Regions from separate parts of the Pantoea sp. y20 genome, predicted to be linked through region 3. Evidence: predicted binding sites of a transcription regulator. Region 3 holds the regulator's gene; each other region holds the start of a gene.
What was found. The regulator Fur, encoded in region 3, represses iron uptake genes when iron is present. The targets are predictions, from matches to a motif close to ATAATAATGAGAACNACTATCAA.

Region 1 (7,718 bases), 1.9 Mb from region 3:
GCGAGGGAGCAGAGCGAGCAAAACGCACCTTACGGTTCCCTCTCCCGCTAGCGGGTGTACAGTCCGGGGACATGGTGAACACTTGTTCGGGGACATGGTAGACACTTACAACTAAGGCATAAGAACCCGTTTATGGAGTCGCTTATGTCCTGGGATGCGAGAGATACCATGTCATTACGTAAAGAGTTTGTTCTGTTCGCCTCGCAAGACGGGGCGAACATCCGCGCACTCTGCCGTCACTACGGCATTTCTTCCGCCACTGCCTACAAGTGGCTTCGCCGCTGGGCTGAAGAGGGAGAATCCGGTCTTGAGGACCGCCCCTGCATACCCCATCACTCTCCCAACCGCTCGTCTGACGACATCACTGACCTGCTTCGTATGGCGCATGAACTTCATCAGCACTGGGGCGCGCGCAAGATAAAGCGCTGGCTCGAAGACCGCGGACACCGCATGCCCGCCTTCAGCACCGTCCACAGCCTGATGGCCCGCCACGACCTGCTGCCGGGCTCAGCTCCGGGTGTCCCGGCCACGGGCCGGTTTGAACATGCGGCCCCGAACCAGCTCTGGCAGATGGATTTCAAGGGGCATTTTCCCTTTGGCGGCGGCCGCTGCCACCCGCTTACCCTCCTTGACGATCACTCCCGCTTCTCGCTTTGCCTCGTACACTGCGCTGATGAGCGGCGTGAGACGGTGCAGAAGCAGCTGGTCAGCGTCTTTGAACGTTACGGCCTGCCGGACCGGATGACGATGGATAACGGTTCACCGTGGGGCGACACTACCGGGACCTGGACGGCCGTCGAGCTGTGGCTTATGCGACAGGGTATCCGGGTGGGGCACTCCCGGCCTTATCATCCGCAGACGCAGGGCAAGCTGGAGCGCTTTCACCGCAGCCTGAAGGCTGAAGTGCTGCAGGGGAAGTGGTTCGCGGACGACGGTGAGCTGCAGCGCGCCTTCGACCACTGGCGGACGGTTTATAACCTTGAACGCCCGCATGAGGCGCTGGATATGGCGGTGCCGGCGTCGCGCTATCAGCCATCGGCTCGGCAGTACAGCGCCAGCGTAACGTCAGCGGAATACGACGAGGGCGTGATGGTCAGGAAGGTGGATATCAGCGGGAAGCTGAGTATAAAAGGCCTGAGTCTGAAGGCAGGCAAGGCGTTCAGGGGAGAGCACGTTGGCCTGAAGGAGATGCAGGAAGACGGGTGCTACGAGGTATGGTGGTACAGCACAAAAGTGGGGGTGATCGACCTGAAGAAAAAGTCGATCACCATGGGTAAAGGATGTTAAAAAGTGTTCACCATGTCCCCGAACACCTGTCTACCATGTCCCCGGACTGTACAGCGGGAGAGGGTTAGGGTGAGGGGAAACGCGCGCCATTCTACCCGTTAAACGCCTCCGGATCCGGTCCCAAACGGTTGCCGCTATCCAGCTTACTGATCTCACTCACTTCAGTTTTATCCAACCTAAAATCAAACACCTGGAAATTCTCACGAATGCGTTCCGGGGTAATCGACTTCGGAATCACCACCAGGCCGCTATCCAGATGCCAGCGAATCACGATTTGTGCCGGCGTCTTGCTATATTTCTTCGCCAGCTCGCGGATAATCTCCTGATCAAACACGCCTTTACCGCCTTGCGCCAGCGGGCTCCAGGATTCGGTTTGAATCTGGTGCAGCGCATTCCACGCATGCAGCGTGCGCTGTTGCAGCATAGGATGCAGCTCGATCTGGTTCACCACCGGCGACACGCCGGTTTCATCGATCAAACGCTTCAGATGCGCCTCGTGGAAGTTACATACGCCGATGCTCTTGGTTAAGCCCTGTTGCTGCAGCTCAATCAAACCTTTCCAGGCTTCAACGTAGTGATCTTTTTCCGGGCACGGCCAGTGCATGAGATACAAATCCACCTGCTCTAACTGCAACTTCTTCAGGCTGGTTTCCATTGCCTGTTGCCAGTTGGTCTGGTCGTCGTTCCACAGCTTGGTGGTGATAAAAATCTCATCGCGCGCCACGTCGGTCTCTTGCAGCGCTTGCCCAACCGCTTCCTCATTTTTGTAGATAGCGGCGGTATCGATGGAGCGATAGCCAACTTTCAGGGCTTCCAGGATGGCGTTGCGCGCATCCTCAATGCTCGCTTGCCACACGCCGAGGCCAAGCTGCGGCATCATGTTGCCGTCGCGCAATTTAATAATGGGTTGATCTGCCATAATTGCTCCTTATCTGTTGCAGGGACTTACCGTAGAAAAGATGTGCTTAAGTCTAGTCAACAAACCTCACCTCAGGATCATTGTGGCAAGCGGGCGGCACTTTTGCCTGATAGATTTCTGCAAGAATCTTGCCTGATTCTCCAGAATGATGGAGCTTTGTACAGCCTTACGGCAAACTGACTTTTTTGCTGCCTGAGAGAGATGCATGCCAAACGACGCCCTTTGCCGCCAGCTAGCGCAGCGCGTAGTTGCGCTGATGAGTGACCTGCATAAGCCGCTGTGCACGGTAGAAAATGTCAAATTGATCTATGCCTGCGAAACCTTGCCGCGTACGCCGATGATGTATCAACCCGGCATCGTGATTCTGTTTCAGGGGCGTAAAACCGGCTATCTCGGCAGCACCGTTTTCCACTACGACGCCACCAAATATCTGATGCTCACCGTACCGCTGCCGGTGGAGTGCGAAACCGAAGCCACGCTGGCGGAGCCGCTGGCCGGCATGTGTTTGAGCGTGGATGTCGCCAGCCTGCAGGATTTGCTGATGGATATCGGCGATGACGAGCAGTTCCAGCCGCAGGCACAAACCTCCGGCATCCATTCGGCGTTCATGAGCGAAGAGATGCTGTGTGCGGCCGAACGCTTGCTGGATGTGATGAATAACCCGCGCGACGCCCGCGTGCTGGGGCCGCAGCTGGTGCGCGAGATCATCTATTACGTGTTAACCGGACCGATTGGCGGCGCGTTGCTGTCGCTGGTCAATCGTCAGACGCAGTTCAGCCAGATTGCGCGCGCGCTGCGTCGCATCGAAAACCACTTCGCGGAGAGTTTGAGCGTCGACATGCTGGCCGCTGAAGTGAACATGAGCGTTTCGGCGTTTCATCATAACTTCAAAGCGGTGACGCAAACCTCGCCGCTGCAATACCTTAAGCGCTATCGCTTGCATCAGGCGCGCCTGATGATGCTGCAGGATGGCATGAAAGCCAGCGCGGCGGCGGTGCGCGTCGGTTATGAAAGCCCATCGCAGTTTTCGCGTGAGTTTAAGCGCTATTTCGGCGTGACGCCGGGAGAAGAGGCGAGCCGCGTGCGTCAAACCTTACCGTTTGACGCCGCGTCGTAATCAGGAGAGTTTCTGGCGGCGTTTTTTCCAGATCACCACAATGCTGCCGGCCAGGCCGATAAACAGCAGCGCGATCGGCAGAATCATCAGGATCGCCATCACCTGATCTTCATGGCGCTTGATAAAGGGCACATGGCTGATGCCGTAGCCCAGCGTCACCACAATTCCAACCCACAACAAGCCGCTCAGCCAGTTAAACAGCTGGAAGCGGCCATTGTTTAAGCCGGAAATCCCGGCCATGGTCGGCAGTAAGGTGCGCACAAAGGCCAGGAAGCGGCCAACCAGCAGCGCCATCAAACCGTGGCGGTTAAACATATTCCACGCGCGCTGATGATATTGCGCGGGCAGATGCAGCAACCAGCTTTTCACCAGTTTGGTGTTGCCGAGCCAGCGTCCTTGCAGATAGCTGAGCCAGCAGCCGAGACTGGCCGCCGTGGTCAGAATCACAATGGTCGGCACGAAGTCCATCACACCTTTGGCGACCATCGCGCCCGCCAGTAACAGCAGGCTATCGCCCGGCAGGAATGACGCGGGCAGCAAACCGTTTTCCAGAAACAGCGTTAAAAACATCACGCCGTAGACAATCCAAACCACATCCGGATTGCCGAGCGCGGCAAAATCCTGATGCCAAAGCGCCTGGACAATCTCATGTAAAACACCCATCAGCTATTCCATCGAGTCACAAGGAGTCTAATTTTAACCTTCTGTGGCATTGCATACGTTGATCTCTCATCGCCGCCACAGCGTGGTTTATCTTCTGTTTAACTTCTTAAACGTGCAAAACCGGCTTTAAGATCATCCAGCAAGTCATCGACATGTTCGAGGCCGATATGCAGACGCACCAGCGTGCCGTCAAAATCCACGCCGCCCGCCGGACGAATCGCCGCCAGCTCTTCAGGCTGGTTCGCCAAAATCAGGGATTCATAGCCGCCCCACGAATACGCCATGCTGAAATGGTGGAAGTGATCGAGGTAATTTGCCAGCTGCTCACGGCTCAGTTTTTCATGCAGGATGAACGAGAACAAACCGCTGCTGCCGCTGAAATCGCGCTGCCAGAATGCGTGGCCTTTACACTGCGCCAGCGCCGGATGATTAACGCGCGCCACTTCCGGCTGCGTGGCCAGCCATTCCGCCACCTGCAATCCGCTCTCTTCGTGCTGACGCAGACGTGTGCCCAGCGTACGAATGCCGCGGCTCGCCATATAAGCGGTATCGGCATCGACCATTTGGCCCATCAGATAGGAGTTCTCGCGCAGCTGCGGCCAGCAACGCTCATTTGCTACCGCCGTGCCAATCATCGCGTCGCTGTGACCAATGATGTATTTGGTGCCGGCCTGAATCGAAATATCGATGCCATGCTCCAGCGCGTTAAACAACACGCCCGCCGCCCAGGTGTTATCGATCATGATGATCGCCTCCGGCGCTTTGGCGCGCACGGCGGCAACAATCGCGGGAATATCCTGCACTTCCATGGTGATCGACGCCGGTGATTCCAGGAACACCACGCGCGTATTCGGCTGCACCAGTTCGCCAATTTCGCTGCCGATGCAGTGATCGAAATAGGTGGTGGTGACGTTCAGCTTACTGAGAATTTTCGAGCAGAAATCCTGTGTCGGTTCATAGACCGCGCCGCTCACCAGAATATGGTCGCCGGCTTCGACAAAGGACAAAATGGCATTAGAGACCGCCGCCGCGCCGCACGGATAGAGCGCGCAACCTGCGCCGCCTTCCAGCTCGGTCATGGCGTCTTGCAGCGAGAAATGGGTGAGGGTGCCGCGACGACCATAAAACAGCTCGCCTGACGCGCGGCCAGCGGTAGCACGTTTCTTGTCGGCGACCGTGTCAAAAACCAGGGATGAAGCGCGTTGAATTACGCTGTTAACTGAGCCTTGCGTGTAACGTTTACTGCGTCCCGCGCTGACAAGCGTGGTGTCTATTTTTTTCGTTGCCATCACTGCCTTTCCTGACATTTCCCACAAAACATTCACGTTACCACGAATCAGTGTAGCGGGTTGAGCCTGATTGCGGATTATCAGAGTGAGGCCAGTATTGCGCATAACATCCGCTAACTTGTGGAAATGGCGGGCATCTTTGCTTTGTAAATAGTAATGAGAACCACTATCACTTCGGTGGTGTTTTTTGCTATGATCCGCGCTTCAATCGTGAACTGTGCAACAGAAGTTGGAGATGCAGCGTGGTAGCCAGTGATTTGATGCAAACGGATCTTTCCGTTTGGGGCATGTATCAGCATGCCGATATCGTGGTAAAGATTGTGATGATTGGCCTGTTACTGGCTTCGGTTGTCACCTGGGCAATTTTCTTCGGTAAGTTTGCTGAGCTGAGCGGGGCAAAACGTCGCCTGAAACGCGAGCAGCAAGCGCTGGGCGAAGCCCGCTCATTAAACGATGCTTACCGTGCTGCTGAAAACTTCAAAAGTAACAGCCACAGCGCTGTGCTGCTTAACGACGCGCAGAATGAGCTGGAGCTCTCCGCTGGTACTGAAGATCTGGATGGCATCAAAGAGCGCACCAGCTTCCGTCTCGAACGCCGCGTGGCTGCATTTAGCCGTCATGCCGGTCGCGGTAATGGATTCCTCGCCACCATCGGTTCCGTTGCGCCGTTTATCGGTCTGTTCGGTACCGTTTGGGGCATCATGAACAGCTTCATCGGCATAGCGAAAACGCAAACCACTAACCTCGCAGTCGTCGCGCCGGGCATCGCCGAAGCGCTGCTGGCTACCGCGATTGGTTTGGTGGCGGCAATCCCCGCCGTGGTTATCTACAACGTCTTCGCGCGTATGATTGCCAGCTACAAAGCGTCGCTGGGCGATGTCGCCGCGCAGGTGATGTTGCTGCAGAGCCGCGATCTGGATCTCGGCAACGTTGATACCGCGAAAGAAGCCAACCGTCCAGCGGCGGCACAGAAACTGCGCGTAGGATAAGTATTATGGCGATGCGTTTAAACGATGACTCGGTCGGCGATGGCGAAATGCACGAAATCAACGTGACGCCGTTTATCGACGTCATGTTAGTTCTGCTGATCATCTTTATGGTCGCCGCGCCATTAGCTACCGTCGATGTGCGCGTTAACCTGCCAGCATCGACCAGCGCGCCGCAGCCGCGTCCGGAAAAACCGGTTTATCTCTCCATCAAGGAAGATAAGCAGATCTTCATCGGAAACGATGCGGTCACCAAAGAGACGCTGGTGAATGCGCTGACGGCACAAACCGAAGGCAAGAAAGACACCACCATCTTCTTCCAGGCGGATAAATCGGTGGATTACGCCACCCTAATGGAAGTGATGGATCAGCTGCGTGAAGCCGGTTATCTGAAGATTGGTTTGATGGGCATGGAAACGGTGAAGAAGTAACGTCACTCCACTTAACCTTGCCGTAAAGGTCGCTCCCGCAGCGGCCTTTTTTAATGCCTGCACGCAATTTGTTAATTTATTGTTACTATTGGTCGTATTTTTGTAAACTGCAATGGTGAAGAAGATCACGTTTATTCCTGTCCCGGCACGCTACAACGGAAGAAAAACCAGGAAGGACAATATGAGCGCGAGTCACTCTTTACAAAAGTCGCCGCAAAGCGGTGCCAAAACCATCTTTAGCGTTACCAGCGGTAACTTCCTTGAGATGTACGATTTCATGGTGTTTGGCTATTACGCCACGGCGATCGCCAAAACCTTTTTCCCCGGCGATGATCCCTTTGCCTCTCTAATGCTCACGCTGATGACCTTCGGCGCAGGCTTCCTGATGCGCCCGCTCGGCGCGATTATTCTTGGCGCTTACATCGACCATCATGGCCGTCGTAAAGGCTTGCTGTTAACGCTCGGCTTGATGGCGATTGGGACCTTAACCATCGCGCTGGTGCCCGGATACGCCACGCTCGGTGCCGCCGCACCGATCCTGATTCTGCTCGGTCGTTTATTGCAGGGCTTCTCGGCGGGCGTTGAGCTGGGCGGCGTCTCGGTGTATCTGGCGGAAGTGGCGCCGAAAGGGCGCAAAGGCTTCTATGTCAGTTGGCAATCGGGCAGCCAGCAGGTTGCGGTGATCTTCGCCGCGCTGCTCGGTTTGGGCCTGAACCATCTGCTGGCGAAAGACGCCGTCACCGAATGGGGCTGGCGTATTCCGTTTGTGGTGGGATGTATGATCGTGCCGTTCCTGTTCTATATCCGCCGCATGCTGGAAGAGACCGAAGCTTTCAGCCAGCGTAAACATCATCCTTCAATGCGTCAGATTATGCGTTCGGTCGGGCAGAACTGGGCGCTGGTGCTGGCAGGCATGTTGATGGTGGTGACCACCACCGTGATGTTCTACATGATTACCGCCTTTACCCCGACGTTCGGCAAAACCGTGCTGATGATGAGTGACAAACAGAGCTTCCTGGTGACGCT
Region 2 (7,718 bases), 690 kb from region 3:
AAATATATTCCAAGAGGCGGCCCGGATGGCGGCGACGGCGGCGACGGCGGCGACGTGTATTTGTTGGCGGATGAAAACCTCAACACCCTGATCGATTATCGCTTTGAAAAGTCTTTCCGTGCCGAACGTGGCCAGAATGGCCAAAGCCGTGATTGCACCGGTAAACGTGGTAAAGACATCATCGTTAAAGTGCCCGTTGGTACCCGCGTAATTGACCAGGGTACCGGCGAAACGCTGGGCGACATGACGCGTCATGAGCAGAAGCTGATGGTGGCGAAAGGCGGCTGGCATGGCCTTGGTAACACGCGCTTTAAATCCTCAGTTAACCGTTCCCCGCGTCAAAAAACCATGGGAACACCGGGCGAGAAGCGTGATCTGCAACTGGAACTGATGCTGCTGGCTGACGTTGGTATGTTGGGTCTGCCGAATGCCGGTAAATCGACCTTTATTCGCTCGGTATCCGCAGCGAAACCCAAAGTTGCGGATTATCCGTTCACTACGCTGGTGCCAAGCCTTGGCGTGGTGCGTATGGACAACGAAAAGAGCTTTGTTGTCGCCGACATTCCTGGCCTGATTGAAGGTGCAGCGGATGGCGCAGGTCTGGGTATTCGCTTCCTGAAGCACCTTGAGCGCTGCCGCGTGCTGTTGCACCTGATCGATCTTGCCCCTATCGATGAATCTGATCCGGTAGAAAATGCCCGCATCATTCTTGGCGAATTGGAAAAATACAGCGATAAGCTGTTCCAGAAGCCGCGCTGGTTAGTATTCAACAAATGTGACCTGCTGAGCCGAGAAGAAGCGGAAAGCCGTGCCAAAGCGGTAGTGGAAGCATTAGGCTGGGAAGAAAAATATTACCTAATCTCTGCGGCTAGCCATGATGGCGTGAAAGATCTTTGCTGGGATGTGATGAGCTTTATCATCGAAAATCCAAAAGAAGCCGAAGAAGAAGCTAAAGAGCCAGAGAAAGTGGCCTTCATGTGGGATGATTATCACCGTGAAGCCATGGAAACGGCGCAGGAAGTGGAAGAAGACGACGATTGGGATGACGACTGGGACGAAGAGGACGACGAAGGCGTCGAAATCATTTACCAGCGTTAATCGCACAAAAAAAGCGGCCCGAAGGCCGCTTTTTTTATGTCTTAACCCAGCACCGCCACCGTCAATCTCGAGGTGCAGCACAGCTGATTGCGGGCGTTACGAATCTCAATCTGCCAGCTTTGATTACGCGCACCAAGGTGCAGCGGGCGGCAAATGCCGCGCACTTCACCGCTGCTTACTGCACGATGGTGGCTGGCGCTCACCTCAATCCCCACCACGCTTTTACCTTCTTCGATGCTGAGATAACCGGCGATCGATCCCATCGACTCCGCCAGCACCACAGAAGCGCCGCCGTGCAGCAGGCCAAACGGCTGCTGCGTGCGGGCATCCACCGGCATGGTGGCTTCGAGATAATCTTCACCGATGGTGGTAAACACAATGCCAACGTGTGCCACCAGCGAGTTTTCACCCATCTTATTCAACGTTTCAACATCGACCGAACGTTTCCAGATTGCCATAACTTAGGATCCCAGCGTTGCGCCACCGTCGACCACAATATCCTGCAGCACCACGTGGCTGGCAAGATCCGACGCGAGGAACATCACGTTAGCAACGATCTCCTGCGGTTTAGCGATCTTACGCAGCGGGATCCCCAGCTTGTACTGATCCGGGAAACCATTGATCATCTCCTGCTCGGCTTCTGGCGTATGCCACAGGCTGCGTTGCATATCGGTATCGGTGGAACCCGGAGAAACGATATTGCAGCGCACGCCGTAAGGCGCCATCTCTAAACCCACGGTCAGACACAAGCTGCGCAACGCCGCTTTGGAAGCGCCATAAGCGGACATACCAAGGCGCGGCGCATGTGCCGCATTAGAGGCGATAGTCACAATCGCACCCGCACGCTGCTGGCGAAACACCGGCAAGGTTTGCTGAAACAGGTTGAACGCGCCGCCGGCATTCACCGCCAGACACGCCTGCCAATCGTCGAACGACAGTTCATCGGTGCTGCCAATACGCAGGATGCCGGCACCGTTCACCAGCACATCGAGACGTGGCTGATCTGCCAGCAAACGCTGACAAACCGCTTTCACCTCGGCGGCGTTCGCCACATCCAGCACCTGCGTGGCGAAAGGATAGTCGGCCTGATCGAAACGCAGATCGAAGCCGATAACCTGCGCGCCCGCCTGATGGAAGCTCAGCGCGGTGTGGTAACCAATCCCTTTGCCTGCGCCGGTTACCCAGACGATTTTTCCATTGAAATCGAAAGTTGCACTCATTTAGCTGGCACCCTTGATAACAGCGCCCACCAGCCATCGATGGTCGGATTTTTTGCCAGACTGACGAAATCGATGTCGCTGTGCACCTGACGCCAGCGCGCCGCCAGCGCCATCACGCGTACTGAATCCAGACCGTAATCGATCAGGTTCTCGTCATCTGCAGGCACATCGTCATCTTCCAGCAGCGGCAGAATCAGCGCACGCAGATCGTCTTTGCTCAACGGCAGCGGCATCAGGTCGGCGGTCATCACTACTTTACCGCTGCGACCTGCGGTGTAAGTCAGCGCCATCATGTGCTCTTCGCGCGTGAAGTCGGCCAGCGCATCCGCCACCATAAACGGCTGGATATTACGCATAAAGGCGTCAGTCGCGGTGGTCAGGCAACCGATGTGCGCGTACACGCCGGTGATGATCAACTGATCGCGGCCCATCTCCTGCAGGATCGATTCCAGCGGTGAGCGCACGAAGGCGCTGTATCGCCATTTGGTCAGTACCTGATCGTCCTGATCCGGCGCCAGCGCATCCACGATCTTCTGCTGATCCGGATGTTTGTTCAGGCCCGGTCCCCACATGTCGTTGAGGAGTGCGCGATCGGCATCGCTCTGTTCGTTCGGCTGAGCGGTATAGAACACCGGTATGCCCTGCGCTTTGCAGTAAGCACGCAGACGAGCGATGTTTTCCACCACCTGATTAACCAGCGGGCTGTTTTCGCCCCAGAAATTAAGGAAGTAAGCCTGCATATCGTGAATCAGCAGCGCGGCACGCTGAGGCTCAAGCGCCCACTTCACTTTATTGGTTGGCAGTTCAGTTGCTGCGGGTAGCGCGTAAGCGTTCAGTTTTGGAATAGCCATTACAATCTCCGGAACAGGTCAGGCTTGCGCTTGTTGGTCGGCAAGCTGTTGACGTAAACGTTTTTTATCCACCTTGCCGACAGGCGTCAGCGGCAGAGCATCGACGCAGGTAATACGGTCAGGTAATTTGAACTCGGCCACACCCAGTTCTCGCAGGTGACGACGCAACGCCACCGCTTTGATCGGTTGGCTAGCAACGATAAAGGCGCAGCTCTTTTCACCCATCAATTCGTCGTTCATCGACACCAGCGCGGCGTGGATCACATCCGGATGGCGTTGCAGCAGATTTTCGATCTCTTCCGCGGCGATCTTCTCGCCACCGCGATTGATCTGATCCTTTTCGCGCCCTTGCACGGTGATGTAGCCCTGCGCGTCGATCTCAATCAGATCGCCCGAACAGTAAAACCCGTTGGCGTCGAAGCTGGCGGCGTTATGTTCCGGGCTCTTGTAATAGCCACGGAAGGTGTAGGGGCCGCGCGTCATCAGGCGACCGATGGTGCCGGTTGGCAGCGCGTTGCCGTGCTCGTCAGCGACCCACACTTCGTCATCTTCAGAGATCGGGCGGCCTTGCGTGGTGAGAATGATGTTCTCATCGTCGCCAAAGCGCGTGTAGTTCACCAGACCTTCGGCCATGCCGAAAACCTGCTGCAGCTGACAGCCAATTTCACGCTGAATACGTGCCGCAAGGGTTTCGCCCAGCTTGGCGCCGCCCACCTGAATGCGTTGCAGCGAAGCCAGCTGTTTATTGCTGCCCCATTCCTGAATCGCCTGTAGCCACAAACTCACCGCCGGCGGCACCAAACCGGTATCGGTGACCTGATGCTTCTCAATCAGCGGGAAGCAGAGCGTGGCGCTGGGATCGGCAGCCAGAATTACCTGACCACCGGCATAAAACACACCGAGCGAACCCGGGGAGCTCATGGCAAAGTTATGCGGCGCGGGCAGGGCGATGAGATAACGCGTATCGGCGGTCACCTGACAAATCTCATCACTGGCGCGAATGCTGTAGTAATAGTCGTTGTGGGTGCGCGGAATCAGCTTCGGCGTGCCGGTGCTGCCGCCGGAGAGCTGGAAAAACGCCACTTCATCAGCGGCGGTTGGTGTGGCGAGGTAATCACCCGCGGCTTCCGCCATCAGCGCTTCCAGCGTATTTTCCGGCTGGTTGTCATTACGCAGAATCACCTGCTGCAGCGAAGGCTGCGCGGCGCACAGCGCGTTGATAAAGCTATCATCAGCAAACAGCGTGTGAGTGCGATCGGCAATCAGCAGTTTAGGTTCGATCTGCGCCGCATAGGCGCTTAGTTCGGTGCGCTGATGGCTGAACAGCGCAAATACTGACGCTACGCCGAGCTTAAACAGCGCAAATACCGTGACATAAAAATCGGCCACGTTGCCAAGCTGCACCAGCGCAGTATCGCCATTTTGCAGGCCACGGCGCTGCAGCGCGGCGGCCAGGTTGCTGCTCAGCACGTCCATTTCGCGATAGCTGATCTGGCGATCGCCATCAATCACCGCGATGGCATCATTATGCTGATGACGCGCCAGAATGTCGGTCATAGGCACATCCAGCCAGTAACCTTTTTCGCGATAGCGCGCAGCCAGGTCGTCCGGCCAGCGAGTATAGGGAATGCTCATGTTCTTTCCTTTATTGCAGTCCAAAGGCGCGCAACATGGTGTCCAGCTTCACGCCGGTTTCACGCCATTCTGATTCGGGTTGTGAGTCGGCCACGATGCCCGCGCCGGCAAACAGGCGCACCCGCGTGCCATGCACGGTGCCGCAGCGGATGGTGACCACCCATTCGCCATTGCCCTGGCTATCGCACCAGCCGACGATGCCGCCAAATAGTTGGCGATCAAAAGGTTCCAGCTGCTGAATAAGCTGCTGCGCGCGCTGATGGGGGAAACCGCTCAACGCAGGCGTCGGGTGCAGCAGGCAGGCCAGCGACAGCGCATTTTCGCGCTCATCCTGCACTTCGCCGTCGATTTGCGTGGCGAGATGCCACAGCGTGGCGGTGGTAATCAGCGACGGAATGGTCGGCACCGACAGCAAACGGCTGCGCGGCTGCAAGGTGTCGCGCATCGCGTCGGTCACCAGTTTGTGCTCATGACGATCTTTGCCGGAATCCATCAGCGTATCGCCAGCGGCACGATCCTGCTGGGCATCGTCGTGATTGCGCCGCGCTGAGCCCGCCAGCGGACAAGAGCTAAAATCGCGCCCCTGTTTGCGCAGCATCAGCTCCGGACTGGCACCAATCAGCGCACCGCCTTGCGGCAGCGGCAGATGGAAATGGTAGCTGTTGGGGTTCTGCGCAATCACGCGCTGCATCAGCGCTGCGGTATCAACCGGCTGTTCGCTAACGATATCCATCAGACGCGACAGCACCACTTTATCCAGATCGCCGCGCTGCGTGGCCGCCACCGCATCTGCCACCATCGTGGTAAACACATCGTGATCCGGCACTGCGGTGCGACGTCGCACCTGCGGCAGATCGCTGACGTTTTCCGGCAACGCGTTTTGCAGGTCAGCGCGATTAAACGTCTGATAGGATTCAGGAATAAACAGCGCGGCGGGCTGGCTGACGTCAAACGGGATCGCCCCGACCAGAATCGGATTGTCGATGCCCTGTTTTTTCGCCGCGGCAAAATGCTGACGTAACTGTTGTTGGAAATCACCGTCCAGCGACGCGGCGTCATCTACCGGCGCGGTAACGGTGGTATAGCATCCTTGCGTTGCCAAACTACGCCATGGCGAGGTAAAGAGGAAACCACGGCTTAGCGCGGAATAATCCTTCAGCCAGGCATTTTCAAACGTGGAAGATTCCACCATAATTTTCACCTATAAATGATAAGATTATTAAGAATGATTATCATTTTTATTATGGGCCTGTAACCTACGTCGATTGGGCAAAAGTGTCAATCCATTCGCGGGATTTCAGCTGCGTTTAGCCGTAATCAGGCGCTGACGCTCAGCAGGGAAATATGCTAAAAAGTGGACCAAAACTTATGAATAAATGCGGTTTTTGGGGCATTGCAGCCCTTATAGGTGTTTTCCAGATTTTCACCAGCGTCGCTCATGCCGAACAGGGTTGGCCGCGCACCGTTCAGGGTGCCAACGGATCGATCACGCTCAATCACGCGCCGCAGCGCATTGTCTCGACCAGCGTCACGCTGACCGGATCGCTGCTGGCCATTGATGCGCCGGTGATTGCTTCCGGCGCGACTGCGCCGAACAGTCGCCTGGCCGACGATCAGGGTTTCTTCCGCCAGTGGAGCGACGTTGCCAAAAAGCAACATCTTCAACGTCTGTATATCGGTGAGCCGAATGCCGAAGCGGTTGCCGCGCAAGCGCCGGATCTGATTATCGTCAGCGCCACCGGCAACGATTCTGCCATCAAGCTCGCCGAACAGTTTTCGGCTATTGCACCGACGCTGGTGGTCAATTACGACGACAAAAGCTGGCAGGAGGTCGTCACGCAGTTAGGCCAGGCGACCGGGCATGAAGCGCAGGCGGCGCAACGTATTAAAGCTTTCGACGATCGTGAAGCGGCGCTGAAAAAAGCCATCACGCTGCCACCGCAGCCGGTCTCCGCCATGGTATGGAACGGCGGCGGACGCGCAGTCAATGTGTGGACCGCGGCTTCGGCGCAGGGCAAGCTGCTGGAACAACTTGGCTTCACCCTGGCAACGCCACCGGCGACGGTTGAGCAGGGACACAGCATGGGACAGCGCAAAGACATCATTCAGCTGTCGGGCGAAAACGTTGCCAGCGGCCTGACCGGTAAAACCTTCCTGCTGTTCGCCGCTGACGATAAAACCACGCAATCGGTGTTGAACAATCCGTTCCTTGCACAAAACGCGGCGGTGCAGGGCAAGCAGGTTTACGAGCTGGGCGTCGATTCCTTCCGTCTTGATTACTACAGCGCCAGCAATCTACTGGCGCGTCTGGAGAAGCTGTTCGTTAAATCATGATGCCTGTTCCGTCAGCTCCGGTGCTGGCGGATGGTAACGACGTAAACGGCCCATCACCCACCACATCACGATGCCGAGCAGCGCCGACGTAAAGCCAAATACCGCGGCGGCCTGCGGTGGCAGCAGCCATGAACCCATCGCACCAATCACCGCCGCACCAATCGCATCGCCGGTCACGTTCTGCGCGGTCCACAAGCCGTTGATGCGGCCTAACAGATGATCTGGCGTTAATGCCTGAATCATCGCGTACTGCACCAGGCTGTTGATGGCGCTGAAGTAACCGAAAGCGACTAAACAGGCTAACGCCAGCGGCAGGTTCGGCATCTGGCTAAACAAACCCAACGCGACAAACGCTGCAATCGCACTGCCGAGCACCAGCTGTCCGGGACGCGCGGCGTGTTTCAGTTTACCGCTGGTGAACGCGCCGATAGCTGCGCCGAGCGGCACGGCGGCATACATCAGGCCAAGCTGGTCAGCGCTCACTGACCAATGCGGCGCAAGCGACGGATAGAGCACGCGCACCGCGCTGGCCAGCGTGACTAATGCGCCAATCAGCGCCACCATGCCGACAATCGGGCTG
Region 3 (7,718 bases):
AGCGTTGACAGTACCAACATGAAGCGGTTAACCGCCTTATTCTGCTCGGCATATTCATCGGAAAGTAGCAGCTCACGTACCGCCCGGACGCGATCCTGAGGACGCGCTTCACGGCTGGCAGGTTGCGCTTCTTTGATTGATGCACCAGCGGCGGGCGCAGCGGGTGCGCTCTGTCCAGCGGTGAACTTCAACATGCGGCGCAAAATATCTGAGGCGCTTTCACCAATGTGCTGCGTGTGGCTGGCAATATAACGGTAGAGTTCTTCGTCAACTTCAATCGTTTTCATCTTTTTCCGTACGATTCTGGCAAATGACAGAACCACGCATTCTTGCAACGTCCTTAGCAAAATCCAGTCGTGCAAAACGTGAGCGGGTTCTAACATAAGGATTATAAAGTTAAATCCGTGGCAGCCGATAGCGTTGGCAACGTTTACGGGCAAAAGTCGGAATATGCCCTAATGCCCACCGGCCTGACTGCTGGACAGGTGAATCCATGATAACCTAAGCCAAGGTCACAACCGTAAGAACTTTAGCCATGATTTTGAACGCCCGTCTGCAAACTGAACAATCTGCCCCCAATGCCACGCCGATTCTGTTGATCCATGGTCTTTTTGGCAGCCTTGATAACCTTGGCGTGCTGGCGCGTGGGGTGCGTGATGCACGTCCGACGCTGCAAGTTGACGTGCGCAATCACGGCTTGTCGGCGCGTAGTGATGAGATGAATTATCACGTGATGGCGCAGGACATTGTCGAAACGCTGGATGCGCACCATATCGATCGCGCGGGTGTGATTGGCCACTCAATGGGCGGCAAAATCGCCATGGCACTGAGTGCCATCGCGCCGGAACGTATCGATAAAATGGTGATGATCGATATCGCGCCCGTTGATTACCAAACGCGCCGCCATGACGAAATTTTTGCCGCTATTCGGGCCGTGAGCGCCGCGGGCGTCACGCGCCGCAGCGAAGCCGCTGAAGTAATGCGTCAGCATATTGATGAAGAAGGCGTGATCCAGTTCATCCTCAAATCTTTCGCAGAGGGCGAATGGCGCTTTAATGTGCAGGTGCTGTGGGATAATTACAGCATTATTTCCGGCTGGGAAGAGATTCCTGCGTGGCCGCATCCGGCGCTGTTTATCCGCGGCGGCGACTCGCCTTATCTGGATAATCAGCATCGCGATGCGCTGCTGCGTCAGTTCCCGCAGGCACATGCACATGTGATCAGCGGTGCTGGACACTGGGTGCACGCCGAGAAACCCGATGCGGTGTTACGCGCCGTTCGGCGTTTTTTTAACCTGTAAAAGCAAAAGCTTGCCGCTTGCGCTTTAGGGTTGGCGTCAGGGAAGGCGCTGGAGTATGATGTCGCGCTAAAAATTTGCCACGGATATTTTTTCGCCGTGGTCGGGCCGATAATGTTTTAATCGCGCAGCGCCTTTCCGCCGTTCGCGCCCACTCAGTTTTACAAACCATGGCAAAAGAACAGACAGACCGCACTACGCTTGATCTCTTCGCAGACGAGCGGCGTCCTGGTCGCCCGAAAACCAGCCCGCTGACGCGTGATGAACAGTTACGCATCAACAAACGCAATCAGCTCAAGCGCGATAAAGTGCGTGGGCTGCGTCGTGTTGAGCTGAAGATGTCGAGCGAGGCGGTTGACGCCCTCAGCACGCTAGCCGATCAGCAAAACATCAGTCGCAGCGAATTGATTGAACAAATGCTGCTGGCACAGCTCAAACTGTCGTAACGCGCGAAGACCGCACGCTGGAACACAAAGTCACGGTTTTATACGTTCCGCACTTTTTACCGGTCTGCTATTATTCGCATAACTGTGCAGTCAACTGACTTACTTTCACAATCAGGATTTAAGAGGTTACCTAACCCATGGCAATCGTAGGCATTTTCTTCGGCAGCGATACCGGCAACACTGAAAACATTGCAAAGATGATCCAGAAACAACTGGGTAAAGATGTCGCCGAAGTGCATGACATTGCTAAGAGCACCAAAGAAGATCTCGAAGCGTTCGACATCCTGCTGCTGGGTATCCCAACCTGGTATTACGGCGAAGCGCAGTGTGACTGGGACGATTTCTTCCCGACGCTGGAAGAGATTGATTTCAATGGTAAGCTGGTAGCGCTGTTTGGTTGTGGCGATCAGGAAGATTACGCCGAGTACTTCTGTGATGCGATGGGCACTATCCGTGACATCATTGAGCCGAATGGTGCGGTGATCGTCGGTCACTGGCCAACCGAAGGCTATCACTTCGAAGCCTCTAAAGGCCTGGCCGATGACAAAAACTTCCTTGGTTTGGCCATTGACGAAGACCGTCAGCCGGAATTGACCAACGAACGCGTTGAGAAGTGGGTGAAGCAGATCTTTGATGAGCTGCAGCTGAAAGAGATTATTGAAGCTTAATTCCCTGCTCTGCCCGATGTGCGCACTGCCTCACATCGGGTAACGGAATTTCCTATAAAAATAATAGCTACGGTTTTTTAACTTTTCCCCGCAAATCTGTAGAATACCCGCAATGGTCATCCGCTTATTCCTCTGGCAGTAGAATGAGGCTGAGTGAAATGGAATCCAAAACCCAAGCGTCTTGAAGACGTTAGTGACGATATCCTTACAAACTTTGGTGATTAAGGACGTTGCCTTGGTTTTCATTTCACTGCTTGAGTTCTATAATGAGACGCAAATGAGAATGCGCGTTGACCTAAACATTCAAGGCCCCTGCGCCGCAAGTGACTAGCAAAGTAACAGGACAATATCCGCATGACTGACAACAACTCCGCATTGAAGAAGGCTGGCCTGAAAGTCACGCTACCCAGACTGAAAATTCTGGAAGTGCTTCAGGGACCCGGCCCAGAGTCCCATCACGTCAGTGCGGAAGATTTGTATAAGCGCCTGATTGATATGGGCGAAGAGATTGGTCTGGCAACGGTGTATCGCGTTCTTAACCAGTTTGACGACGCGGGCATCGTAACCCGTCACAACTTTGAAGGCGGCAAATCTGTCTTCGAACTGACTCAGCAGCATCACCACGATCACTTGATCTGCCTGGATTGTGGCAAAGTTATAGAATTCAGCGATGAATCAATCGAAACGCGTCAGCGTGAAATTGCCACTCGCCACGGCATTAAGCTCAGCAACCACAGCCTGTACCTGTACGGTCATTGTGCTTTGGGAGACTGCCGCGAAGACGATACGCTCCACGATAAGTAATTGAGTGTGCTATGCAGTATAAAAAAAACCGGCGCTTGAGCCGGTTTTTTTATGCCTGTAATCAGGCGACAAGCGTTTCCTGCAGGTAGCGCCAGCGCGGAATGGCGGTGCTGCAATCCAATACCGCCAGTGAAATGCGGCTCTGATTGATGCCGTTCATCATCTGTAATTCACGATACTGAATCGTCACTTCCTCGCTTTGCTGCGAGATGATGGCGTGCTCACTGGTGGCAATGCGCATGCCTTCACGCTGCCCCTGTAACTGGCGAAACAGCACTTCCATTTCATTGAGGTCCAATCGTTTGCCTTGCGGCGTGACCATTTTGAACTCGGGATGAAAGTGCGATAAAAACAGATCAATGCTGTCGTCACTGCCTTCCGCCTGATTGAAAATACGTTCAATAAGCTGATGTAAAACCACCACGCTATGCCTGGCTTCCTGGGCGAGAGTTGTCATTTTTTTTCCTTAGATAAGCCGCAGAGCACCGTCTGAGAGCGCATAGCCTACCTGAAAAAAAGTTTTTCACACTGCCAAATGGGTTAATTTTTCTAAAGTCAGAATAGTCGCAAATAGGGAATTAAAGGCGAATTGAGGCGTGCAGCATAAAAGGTCGTATCTGGCCAAATTGAGATAATAAAAAAGGGCGATTGCTCGCCCTTTCATGATCTTATCGTGCTCGCGACTAAAACTATTAATCGCCGATTTTTGCCCAGGTATCACGCAAACCTACGGTGCGGTTAAACACCAGCCTGGAGGGCTGTGAATAGACGCTATCAGCACAGAAATAGCCTTCACGTTCGAACTGGTACGGTGCCATCGAATCGGCAGCACGTAAACCAGGCTCAACGAAGCCCTGTTTGATTTCCAGTGAGTTTGGGTTGATGGTGGTGAGGAAATCCTCAGCCGCGCCCGGATTTGGCACACTGAACAGACGATCGTACAGGCGGAATTCCGCTGGCAGCGCGTGGATTGCAGAAACCCAATGGATAACACCTTTCACTTTACGGCCATCGGCCGGATCTTTGCTCAGCGTATCAACGTCGCAAGTACAATAGATGCAGGTAATATTGCCTTCAGCATCCTTCGCCACACGTTCGGCACGGATCACGTAAGCATTACGCAGACGCACTTCTTTACCCAGCACCAAACGCTTATACTGCTTGTTGGCTTCTTCACGGAAGTCAGCGCGATCGATCCACACTTCACGGCTGAATGGCACTTCACGCGTGCCCATCTCCGGTTTGTTCGGATGATTCGGCATAGTGATGATCTCATCGTGACCTGCAGGCAGGTTCTCGATCACCACTTTCAACGGATCCATTACCGCCATCGCACGCGGTGCGTTTTCATTGAGATCGTCACGAATGCACGATTCCAGTGAAGCCATCTCCACGATATTGTCCTGTTTGGTCACACCAATACGGCGGCAGAACTCACGGATAGAAGCGGCGCTATAACCACGACGACGTAGACCCGAAACGGTTAGCATGCGCGGATCGTCCCAGCCTTCTACCACCTTCTCGCTCACCAGCTGAGTCAGTTTACGCTTCGACATCACCGCATATTCCAGATTTAGGCGTGAGAACTCGTACTGACGCGGATGAACCGGAATGGTGATGTTATCCAGCACCCAATCGTACAGACGACGGTTATCCTGGAACTCCAACGTGCAGAGAGAGTGCGTAATGCCTTCGATCGCATCCGAAATGCAATGAGTGAAGTCGTACATCGGGTAGATGCACCACTTGCTGCCGGTCTGATGGTGATCGGCAAACTTAATGCGGTACAGCACCGGATCGCGCATCACGATAAAGCTGGACGCCATGTCGATTTTGGCACGCAAACAGGCTTTGCCCTCTTCGAAACCGCCATCGCGCATCTTCTCGAACAGCGCCAGGTTTTCTTCCACGCTGCGATCGCGATATGGGCTGTTTTTACCCGGCGCCGTCAGTGAACCGCGATACTCACGGATCTCATCCGCCGACAGTTCATCAACGTAAGCCAGACCTTTGTTGATCAGCTCAACCGCATAGTTGAACAGTTGGTCGAAGTAGTCTGAGGAGTAACGAATGTTGCCGCTCCACTCAAAGCCCAGCCATTGCACGTCACGCTTAATGGATTCGACAAACTCCAGATCTTCTTTAACTGGGTTAGTGTCGTCGAAACGCAGATTGCACTGACCTTGATAGTCTCGCGCGATACCAAAGTTCAGGCAGATAGATTTCGCATGGCCAATATGCAGATAACCATTGGGCTCAGGCGGGAAACGGGTATGCACACTGTTGTGCTTACCGCTCGCCAAATCTTCGTCGATGATCTGACGAATAAAGTTCGTTGGGCGGGCTTCAGCCTCACTCATCTCAAAATCCTCAAAAACTATAACGGGTGATTTGTACCACGAAGTAACGGAGTATGATCCACAAAGCGCAGGAGGGAAACAACCGTTTGTTGGTCGTTTTAAAACAAAAAAGGCAGGAATCGCTTCCTGCCTTCTGGCTCAATCACAAGGACTTAGCCTTTAACCTCGTACAGCGGGGTTTGGCCTGCAACCACTGAACCGGTTGCCAGTAAATTCAGACCAGCGAAATCATCGCTATTGCTGACCACAACCGGACTGATCATCGAGCGGGCGTTGGCATTGAGGAAGTCCAGATCCATTTCCAGGATTGGCTGACCTGCAGTGACCGTTGCGCCCTCTTCAACCAGACGCGTGAAGCCTTTACCTTCCAGCGCTACTGTATCCAGCCCCATATGTACCACGATCTCGACGCCGTTTTCCGCCTCAAGGCAGAACGCATGGTTGGTATTGAAGATCTTCACCACGGTTCCGGCGGTTGGCGCAACCACGGTTTTGCCGGTTGGCTTGATGGCCAGACCATCACCGACTGCCTTGCTGGCGAATGCTTCGTCAGGCACATTTTCCAGCGCAACGATGTCACCGGTTACTGGCGCCAGCAGCGTAGCAATCACGGCTTTTTCGCTGTTCAGCACCGCCTGCGGTTTTACAGCAGCAACAGGAGCAGCCGTTGACGCCGCGGCAGATGCCGCAACTGGACCTTTGCTCAGTACGGTTTTCATTGCTGTTGCAATGCTTTCCGCCTGCGTACCGACAATAACCTGTACGCTCTGCTTGTTCAGACGAATCACACCTGAAGCACCGAGACGTTTAGCGACACCTTCATTAACCTGCGCGGAATCTTTAACGTTCAGACGTAGACGTGTGATACAGGCATCGATGTTGGTCAGGTTTTCTGAGCCACCTACCGCCGCAATATAACGACGCGCCAGAGATTCAGTTTGGCTTTCACCGTTGCCGCTGTTATCGACATTGACGTCATAACCATCGGTTTCATCGCCCGCAGAGAGTTCGCGGCCCGGCGTCATCAGGTTGAATTTCTGGATGGTGAAGCGGAATACCACGTAGTAGATAACGAAGAACACCAGACCTTGTGGGATCAGCATCCACCAGTGCACCGCCAGCGGGTTGCGCGTTGACAGCACCATATCCACCAGACCCGCACTGAAGCCGAAACCGGCAATCCACTGCATGCTCGCGGCGATGAAAACTGAAAGACCGGTCAGTGCCGCGTGAATCACATACAGCACCGGCGCCACGAACATGAAGGAGAATTCCAGCGGTTCAGTGATACCCGTAAAGAAGGCGGCAAAGGCCGCCGCCAGCATAATGCCGCCGACTTTAGCGCGGTTTTCCGGGCGTGCGCAGTGGTAAATTGCCAGCGCTGCACCTGGAAGACCAAACATCATGATTGGGAAGAAGCCCGCCTGATAACGACCGGTGATGCCAGGGATACCTGTACCTTCAGCGATAGACTGCGCGCCGCCAAGGAATTTAGGAATATCGTTGATACCGGCAACATCGAACCAGAATACCGAGTTCAATGCGTGGTGTAAGCCAACAGGAATCAGCAGACGGTTAAAGAAAGCGTAGATGCCCGCACCGACGGAACCCAGCTTCTGAATATGCTCACCAAAACTTACCAGTCCACCGAAAATGATCGGCCAGATATACATCAGAATGAACGCAACCAGGATCATCAGGAACGATACAAGGATCGGCACCAGACGGCGACCGCTAAAGAAGGACAACGCTTTTGGCAGTTCAACATGACTAAAGCGGTTATAGACTTCAGCAGAAAGAATCCCGACAAGAATGCCAACAAACTGGTTATTAATTTTACCGAAGGCAGCGGGAACTTGCTCCACCGGCATCTTCTGAATCATTGCCACCGCTGCCGGAGAACAGAGTGTGGTCACAACAAGAAAGCCGACAAAACCGGTTAACGCTGCAGCGCCGTCTTTATCTTTTGACATACCGTATGCCACACCAATGGCAAACAGCACTGGCATATTGTCGATGATTGCCGAACCCGATTTGATCAACAGTGCTGCCAGCGCATTGCCTGCGCCCCAGCTATCTGGATCGATCCAGTATCCAACGCCCATCAAGATTGCCGCTGCCGGCAAAGTCGCTACCGGCACCA
Region 4 (7,718 bases), on a different replicon from region 3:
CGTACGCACTCATTGAGCGGCGCATGTGGATTTTCTGGCAACGGCAGCAGCAGCGGGAATTCGGACGTCAGCCAGCCGACGGTGCGCGCCAGATCCTGCTGCGCATGCAGTTCGGCACGTCCATGCGATTCCAGCGTGACGCGCTGCTGTGCGCTGCCGTTGAGCTGGCGCAGAGCGAGGGTCAACAAGGTCAGCAGCAGCTCTTCGCTGGTGGCGCGATAGTGCTGCGGCAACGTGTTGAGCAGCGCGTGCGTGGTTGATGCATCCAGCAGCGTGCGTTGATGCTGTTGGCGATCGCCGGACTGAATCGCCCGTTGACCGACAAGCGGCAGCGGTTCCGCCAGCATCTGTTGCCAGAACGGTAACTCGCTGGCGCGCGCCGCAAGGTTCGCCAGCAGCGCGGCAGACCAGTCGTGCAGTGAGGTTTCCTCGGCAGGGATCACCAGCGGCGTGTTATTGAGCAGCGCGTCCCCAGCCTGTTGCAATTCTTCCAGCAATACGCGCCACGAGACGCCATCGACAATCAGGTGATGCAGCGTCAGCACCAGCCCACAGCTGGCGCCATCTTGCTGCAGCAGCGTGGCGTGCAGCAGCGCGCCTTTAGTCGGGTCGAGCGCCTCAGCATCTTCGCTAAACGCCCGTTCCGCTGCGCGGTCGCGGTCCTGCACCTCCAGCGCACGCACGCGGGCAGGGCGCGTCGTCAGCGCTTCGCCGACAATCAGCTGATCGCCGCGCGTAAAGGCGTTGAGCGCCGGATGCGCCTGCGCCAGCTGATCGATCAGTTGTTCCAACTGAACGAGCTGCAACTGCGGCGGCACCGACAGCAGCACGCCGTGAGCAAAGCGCGCATTGATGCCCGCCTGGGCGTTGAACCAGTGCAGAATCGGCAAGCCGCCAATCGCGCCCTGTTGCGCCACGCGCGCGCCGGTGTTGTGCTGCGCCAGCGGCTGCAAACCCCGCGCCATGCGGGCGGCGGTACGTTCGGCAAAGATTTCGCGTGGACGCAACAGATAGCCAGCGCGACGGGCGGCGGTGCTGAGCCCCATTGCTGAGATGCTGTCGCCGCCGAGCGCGAAGAAATCATCTTCCGCGCCAACGCTCTCCAGCCCCAGCAGACTGGCAATCGCGTGGCAAATCAGCTGCTCCTGCGGCGTGCTGGCGGCGCGACTTTGACTTTGCTGCGCCTGTTGCGGCTTTGGCAACGCCTGACGATCAATCTTGCCGTTAACGTTGAGCGGCAATTCGTCCAGCACCATCAGCACCGCAGGCACCATGTAATCCGGCAGCTGCGTGGCCAGTTGCGCCAGCAAACGGGCGTTGAGATCGGCATCGGCGCGCAGCGCGTCATCCTGCACCGAGCAGTAACCAATCAGGCGATGCGTGGCGCCCATCACTTCGGCGATCACCACGGCGGTGCTGACTTCCGGCAGCGCCACAAGCGCGTTTTCAACCTCGCCGAGTTCAACGCGGAAGCCGCGCACTTTAATCTGGTGATCGGTACGGCCAATAAACGCCAGCTGTCCATCCTGACGCCAGCGCATCAGGTCGCCGCTGCGGTACATCACATCGCCGTCGCGGAAGGGGTTAGCGACAAAGCGTCCGCTGGTGAGATCGGGACGACGCAGATAACCGCGCGCGATGCCGGTTCCGGCGATATACAGCTCGCCAGCAGAACCAATCGGCACCTGACGCAGTTGGTTATCCAGCAGATAGACTTCGCTGTTGCCCACCGGACGACCAATCACCGGCTGCGGTGACGCCATAACGCTGGCCCCGAGCGTATCGATGGTGTATTCCGATGGGCCGTAATAGTTGTGGATCTCCATCTGCTGCTGTTGCTGCATCAGCTTCCACAGCGTTGGCGTGGCCGCTTCACCGCCAATCATCACAAAGGAGGGACGATGGTTGTCGGCTTCCAGCAGGCCGCTGTCGATCATCTGCGAGAAGAATGACGGCGTGATATCCAGCAAATCGACCGGCACTGCGTTCATCTGCTGAATCAGGCCCCACGCATCGCGGCGCAGCTCTTCGTCGAAGATATTCAGCTCGCAGCCCATCAGCATACAGAACAGCGGTTCCCATGAGGAATCGAACGAGAAGGAAGCGGTGTGACCAGCGCGCATGCGGCGCGGGCTGCTGGCGCTGAAGCGCGCAATCGCCGGGCCAAACAGATGCTCGCGGTGCGACAGGAACAGATTGAGCAAACCTTGATGAGTGCTCATCACGCCTTTCGGGCGGCCGGTCGATCCTGAGGTGTAGATCATGTAGGCCAGATCGTCGCCGCACAGTTGGGTATCGGGTCGTGCGGTGGAAAGGGTGCTCAACGCAATCTGATCAATCAGCAGATTTGGCAGCTCCGGCATGTGCGCCAGCGTACTGGAGTGCGTCAGCAGCAGCTTCGGCAGCGCGTCATCGCACATCAGCGCCAGGCGTTCGCGCGGATAGTCGAGATCGAGCGGCATATAGGCCGCGCCGCTCGCCAGCACGCCGAACATCGCTACCAGCGAATCCACCGAGCGCGGAATGCCAATCGCCACCACGTCGTCTGCTTGTAAACCGCGCGCAATCAGCAGATGCGCCAGTTGCATCGCGCGATCGGCTAACTGGCGATAGCTCAGGCTGCGCGCGCCGCACACCACCGCAGTTTGCTCGCCGTATTGCTCAGCGGCTTGCAGCAGGATATCGACGATGGTGTGGGTATTGACGGGCGGCACGATGGTTGGCCCGGTCGACCAGCGTCGCAGATCGATCAGTTCCTGGGGCGCCAGCAGTGACAGCGCGCCGATTTGCGTGTTGGCATCCGCCGCAAATTGCGTGAGCACGTGGCTAATGCGCTCGGCGTGACGTTGTAGCGTTTTTGCCTCATAGCGGCGCGGGTTTGCCACCAGCGTCAGCTGCAATGCGCCAGCGCGGAAGCCGACTTCAAACTCGAGATCGTCGACCGGGCCCATCGCCAGCGTGTGCGTTGGAGCTGCATGGCCATCGAACTGCAGATCGTCGTGGTAAACCTTGACGTTAATCACCGGGCCATACAGCGCCTGGCTGCTGCCGACCAGACCTAGATCGCGGCGCAGCTGTTCAGCTTCATAACGCTGATGACGGCGCGCTTTGCGGATTTCGCCTTGCACCTGCTGCACCAGCATCGGCAAGGTCATCTCATCGCTGACGCTGAAAATCAGCGGCAACACGTTGACCACCGGGCCGAGGGTAGAAATTGCCGCCGAACCCATGCGGCGCATAAACGGGAAGCCAATCGACAAACGTTGGCTGTTGCTGAAGCGTGCCAGATAGGCCACCAACAGCGCGCTGACGATATCGCCTTCGCTGCTGTCGGCGAGTGGATGCTGCTGACGCAGCGTGGTCAGTTGCGGCAGCGTTACCTGACAGCTGATCGGGCGATCGCCGGGATCGCTGACGTTTTCACTGGCAAGCGTCAGGGTTTCCGGCAAATCCGCTGCGTAATTTTGCCAGTGGCTGGCGGAGCGGGCAAAAGCCGGCGAATCCTGCCACTGCTGAATCTCTTCAATCACCGTGGTGAACGGGGTAAACGGCGAGGGCGCGGGCGCTTCGCCGGCGCAAAGGGCGGCGTAGATCGCTGCGACGCGTTGAGTCGTCGCTTCAAAGCTGAAGCCATCCACCAGCAAATGGTGATAGCGCTGATACCACAGCCAGCTGCCGTCGCCGATGCGCATCAGCGCGTGACGATAGAGCGGTTTGTCGCCGTCGGCGGGCAGATCGGCAGCGAGATCTGCCTGCATCAGTTTGTGCGCCTGGCTGCTGGCATCGCCGCGCTGGCTGAAATCGTGCCATTCCGGCGCGACCGGCGCTTGTGCACCAAACCACTGCGCCGGATTGCCCTGCTCATCCAGGCCGAAGCGCGCCTGCACGGTATCGGCTTCCGCCATTGCCTGCTGAATGGCGCTGTCCAGCGCCGCGCGATTGATGTCGCCGTGCAGCACGCTGTAGTGCGCCACGGTAAATTGATTGCGCTGCTGCGCAATGCTGTCAGCGATCCAGATGCCGGGCTGCGCCGCGACGAGTGGATAGGCTGGAGAATAGTTGTTTAGCGATGCCAAAGGACAATTCCTGTCGAGAAAAACAATTTAAAAAAGAGAAAGTTAAAAAAATTTAATGCGCGGTAGACGACGTCTGTTGCGTCGCTGGCCGCATGTCGTGCCAGTTTGCTTCGATAAACTCAATGGCGGCGCTGCGCGTCAGCGGTCCCGCCACGTTGTGCCAACCTGCCGGAACCGGGGCAAAAGCGGGCCACAGGCTGTATTGCTGGCGCGCGTTAAGCAGCACAAAAAAATCGAGCGCGTCGTTATCAAACGGATTCTGTTGTTCAGACATGGTGGTTACCTTCAGAGGTTGATGTAGGGGAGAGAAAATCGGCCAGCAGCCAGTGGCAGCCGTCGATCAAACCGCCACGCCAGCACAACGCATCGTGCCCTCCGGCGAAGCGGCGAAAATGTAATTCATGGCCTGCGGCTTGCAGCGCCGGGACGATCTGCTGGTTGACGTACACCATGTCCGCCTCGCGATCGCCCACTTCCTGGAAAATCTTCAGCTTGCCCGGCGGTAAATCGCCCTGTTGCAGCCGCTCGAGTAGCAAGCCGGGTGCGTGCTGCTCGCGATTGGCGTAGTCGCGGATGTATTGCAGATGCGGCCACCAGAAGGAGCCGGATTGCGTAAGAATGCGGCCAAAACGCTGCGGCCAGTGCAATCCGGCATAGAGCGCGGCGAGTCCGCCATAGCTTTGCCCGGCCACCAGCGTGCGGTCAGCGTCGCTACTAAAGGCCGCGTGCTGGCGTGCCAGCGGCAACAGTTCCTGCTGCACCGCCTGCCAGAAGGTTTCATTGCACGGCAATTCGGCTTCGCGGTGCTGGCTGTCGATAACATCGATAAATAGCCAGCAGGCGGGCGGCAGGGCGCCATCGGCGGTGACCTGATCCAGCGCGCTGAAAATCGGTTGACCGTACACCCAGTTTTGTCCATCGAGCAGGATTGCCAGCGGACGCTGTTCGGGATGAGCGGTTGTTCCGGTGCTATAAAGCCAGACGTTGCGTGTGACGTTGAGCAACGCGCTGTGCCACTGCAGGGTTTGCAGCGTATCCGGCCAGGTTTCCGCCATGCCGGCATCCAGCGCGCGCCAGGCCGATTGAACCGGCGCATCCGGCATGTGCGCGTTGCTCAGCGCAAAACGGCGGCTGCTGAGAAACGGCGGCGTGGGATTGAATTTGTCGGGGATCGCCAGCGGTATCAGCGAGATCCACCACTTACGCTGCAGCGCGCGGCAGTCGGCATCATCGCCACAAAACAGCGGCGGTAACTGCTGCGCGGTGGCGGGGATCAGGCTATAACTGCCGCGCCAGTCAGATTCAATGGCAGTCGACCAATGCCAGACGTTGCTGTCGCCGACGCGCACCAGACTTTCTGGCGCTTCGCTGTGGTGATCGGTGACGCCATTAATATCGACATAAACCCGTTTAGTGGAAGAACGTGCGGAATGTCCTTCGGGATCGCGCCAGAAGAAGTGCATGGTCGTTTGGCCGCTTTCGTCTCGCTCCACCAGCGGCGTACCGACCGCGTAAAGCCGCTGCCACCAGCTTTCGCTTCCTACTTCGGCCTGCTGCAACCATTGCGCAACTGTCCCGGCGGGCAACCACGTCTGCGTTGTATTTTCTGCGCTTGTTTGAAACATCCTGCAACCCATCTCCACATTTTGTTCACTGTCTTTACTTAACCAAAGCTAATGCAAATGCTATTGATAACGATTTACATTTGCAATATGATTTTTCGTTCCTGATAAACCTTCGTAATTTCAGTGGATTATTTTGTGAAGGACGTCACGCAGGGAAATTAGGACCGTCAATAACGCAAGAGATTAATATTTCAATCCGTTACGGCCATTGTCGTTAGGCGAGGGCGACTGAACGGATTATTTCATTTACAAGGCAGTTTGAAATAGAGATGGCAACTATGTCCGTTAACGCTAAAAATTCAGCAATACCTGCTGTGGCACGGCAGTTCAGATTCAATCCTCTGTACCTTTCTCTGGCCTCAATTCTGTTAGTGGCTCCGGCCGCCTTCAGCGTGGCCGCCGAAGAGACCCTTACCGTCAACGCCGACACGCGTGAAAGCGTGACTTCGCCGCTGCAGGGCTACGTGGCGAAAGAGAGCGCGGCAGGCACCAAAACCGCGACGCCGCTGCGCAAAACCCCACAATCCATTTCGGTGATTACCCGCGAGCAGATGGACGATCAGGCTGCGGCCTCCGTTGCGGATGCGCTGAGCTACAGCAGCGGCGTGTTGACCAACTATCGCGGTAACTCCAACCGTAATGATGAGATCATCGCGCGCGGTTTCCGCTACGCGCCAAAATTCCTTGATGGCCTGAGCTACGGTTTATCCGGCCAGGCGGGCGCAGCGGGGCAGATCGATCCCTGGTTGCTGGAGCGCGTAGAGATGATCCACGGCCCAGCTTCTGTGCTGTACGGCCAGGTGAATCCGGGCGGTATCGTGGCCATGACCAGCAAGCGCCCGACCGCGCAGAGCATTCACAAAGTACAGCTCAGCACCGGCAATCAGCATTTGGGTGAAGCGGCGTTTGATTTTGGCGGCAAGCTGAATGATGACAACACGCTGTTTTACCGCCTGAACGGTATTGCCAGCACCAAACATGAGTTCGTTAAGGACAATAAACAGCAGCGCATGGCGATTGCGCCAGCGATAACCTGGCTGCCAAACGCGGACACCAGCTTTACGCTGCTGACGATGTATCAGAACGAGCCGAAAGCGGGATACCGTAACTTCCTGCCGGCCAGCGGTACGTTGAAAGAGAGCAGCGCTGGGTTTATCCCTTACGATTTCAACGTCAGCGATCCGAGCTTCAACGAAGCCAAGCGCGAACAGACTTCGATCGGCTATATCTTCGAGCACAATTTAAGCGATAACATCAGCTTCACGCAGAATCTGCGCTACAGCAACATGGACGAATCGTACAAATATCTGGTGTATACCTTTGATGCCGATAACGATCACTCCATCAATCGTCGTCCACAGCATGACAAGATCAAGTCGAAAGAGTTGGGTCTTGATAACCAGCTGAAAGCCACCTTTGAAACCGGCAACATCGCGCACACCGTGCTCGGCGGGCTCGATTACAAGTGGAGCGACGTCGATAACAAACTGTGGCGCGACAGCGGCGATCAGTACATCCTCGACTGGGCGAATCCGACGCGCATCAGCATCAACGAGAGCGATTTGACACTCACTACCAGCACGCGCAAGAAGCTCGATCAGGTGGGTGTTTATCTGCAGGATCAGCTGGAGTGGAATCAGTGGAACCTGCTGCTCTCCGGACGTCACGACTGGAGCGAAGTGCGCACGCAGGATCGCACCGACGACAGCCAAACCCAGCAGAATGACAACAAGTTCACTGGCCGCGCGGGTCTGCTTTATGCATTCGATAACGGCATTTCACCGTACGTCAGCTACAGCACCTCGTTCGAGCCAAACCTCAACAGCGGCGCGCCAGGCACCGATCCTTTTAAACCGACCACCGGCGAACAGACCGAAGTGGGCGTGAAGTATCAGCCGGTAGGTTGGGATGCGGTGTTTACCGTGTCAGCGTTTGATATCACGCAGAAAAATATCACTGCTTATAACAGCGTGACCGGTTATAACGAGCAGATTGGTAAAGTGCGTTCGAAAGGCAT

Region 1: a site for Fur is predicted at 5,426-5,448, ahead of exbB (tol-pal system-associated acyl-CoA thioesterase). Genes of this name have one in related genera too.
Region 2: a site for Fur is predicted at 6,024-6,046, ahead of ACYAC5_RS02565 (isochorismate synthase). Genes of this name have one in related genera too.
Region 4: a site for Fur is predicted at 5,759-5,781, ahead of fes (enterochelin esterase). Genes of this name have one in related genera too.

The regions. Positions count from the first base shown of each region.
Region 1 covers NZ_CM142816.1:3,542,889-3,550,606, reverse strand. Annotated here, with positions in the region: gene ACYAC5_RS16405 (IS481 family transposase) at 145-1,287, shown strand; gene dkgA (2,5-didehydrogluconate reductase DkgA) at 1,379-2,206, opposite strand; gene ACYAC5_RS16395 (AraC family transcriptional regulator) at 2,412-3,323, shown strand; gene ACYAC5_RS16390 (DedA family protein) at 3,324-3,986, opposite strand; gene metC (cystathionine beta-lyase) at 4,085-5,275, opposite strand; gene exbB (tol-pal system-associated acyl-CoA thioesterase) at 5,536-6,264, shown strand; gene exbD (TonB system transport protein ExbD) at 6,270-6,692, shown strand; gene tcuC (tricarballylate/proton symporter TcuC) at 6,874-7,718, shown strand, end outside.
Region 2 covers NZ_CM142816.1:563,589-571,306, forward strand. Annotated here, with positions in the region: gene cgtA (Obg family GTPase CgtA) at 1-1,098, shown strand, start outside; gene ACYAC5_RS02545 (hotdog fold thioesterase) at 1,140-1,556, opposite strand; gene dhbA (2,3-dihydro-2,3-dihydroxybenzoate dehydrogenase) at 1,560-2,318, opposite strand; gene ACYAC5_RS02555 (isochorismatase) at 2,315-3,169, opposite strand; gene ACYAC5_RS02560 ((2,3-dihydroxybenzoyl)adenylate synthase) at 3,188-4,804, opposite strand; gene ACYAC5_RS02565 (isochorismate synthase) at 4,815-5,996, opposite strand; gene fepB (Fe2+-enterobactin ABC transporter substrate-binding protein) at 6,173-7,138, shown strand; gene entS (enterobactin transporter EntS) at 7,133-7,718, opposite strand, start outside.
Region 3 covers NZ_CM142816.1:1,255,093-1,262,810, reverse strand. Annotated here, with positions in the region: gene seqA (replication initiation negative regulator SeqA) at 1-287, opposite strand, end outside; gene ybfF (esterase) at 536-1,300, shown strand; gene ybfE (LexA regulated protein) at 1,468-1,743, shown strand; gene fldA (flavodoxin FldA) at 1,881-2,411, shown strand; gene fur (ferric iron uptake transcriptional regulator) at 2,766-3,215, shown strand; gene ACYAC5_RS05800 (hypothetical protein) at 3,277-3,672, opposite strand; gene glnS (glutamine--tRNA ligase) at 3,908-5,575, opposite strand; gene nagE (N-acetylglucosamine-specific PTS transporter subunit IIBC) at 5,728-7,718, opposite strand, start outside.
Region 4 covers NZ_JBUBNJ010000002.1:228,400-236,117, forward strand. Annotated here, with positions in the region: gene ACYAC5_RS20830 (amino acid adenylation domain-containing protein) at 1-4,076, opposite strand, end outside; gene ACYAC5_RS20835 (MbtH family protein) at 4,129-4,350, opposite strand; gene fes (enterochelin esterase) at 4,343-5,701, opposite strand; gene ACYAC5_RS20845 (TonB-dependent siderophore receptor) at 5,980-7,718, shown strand, end outside.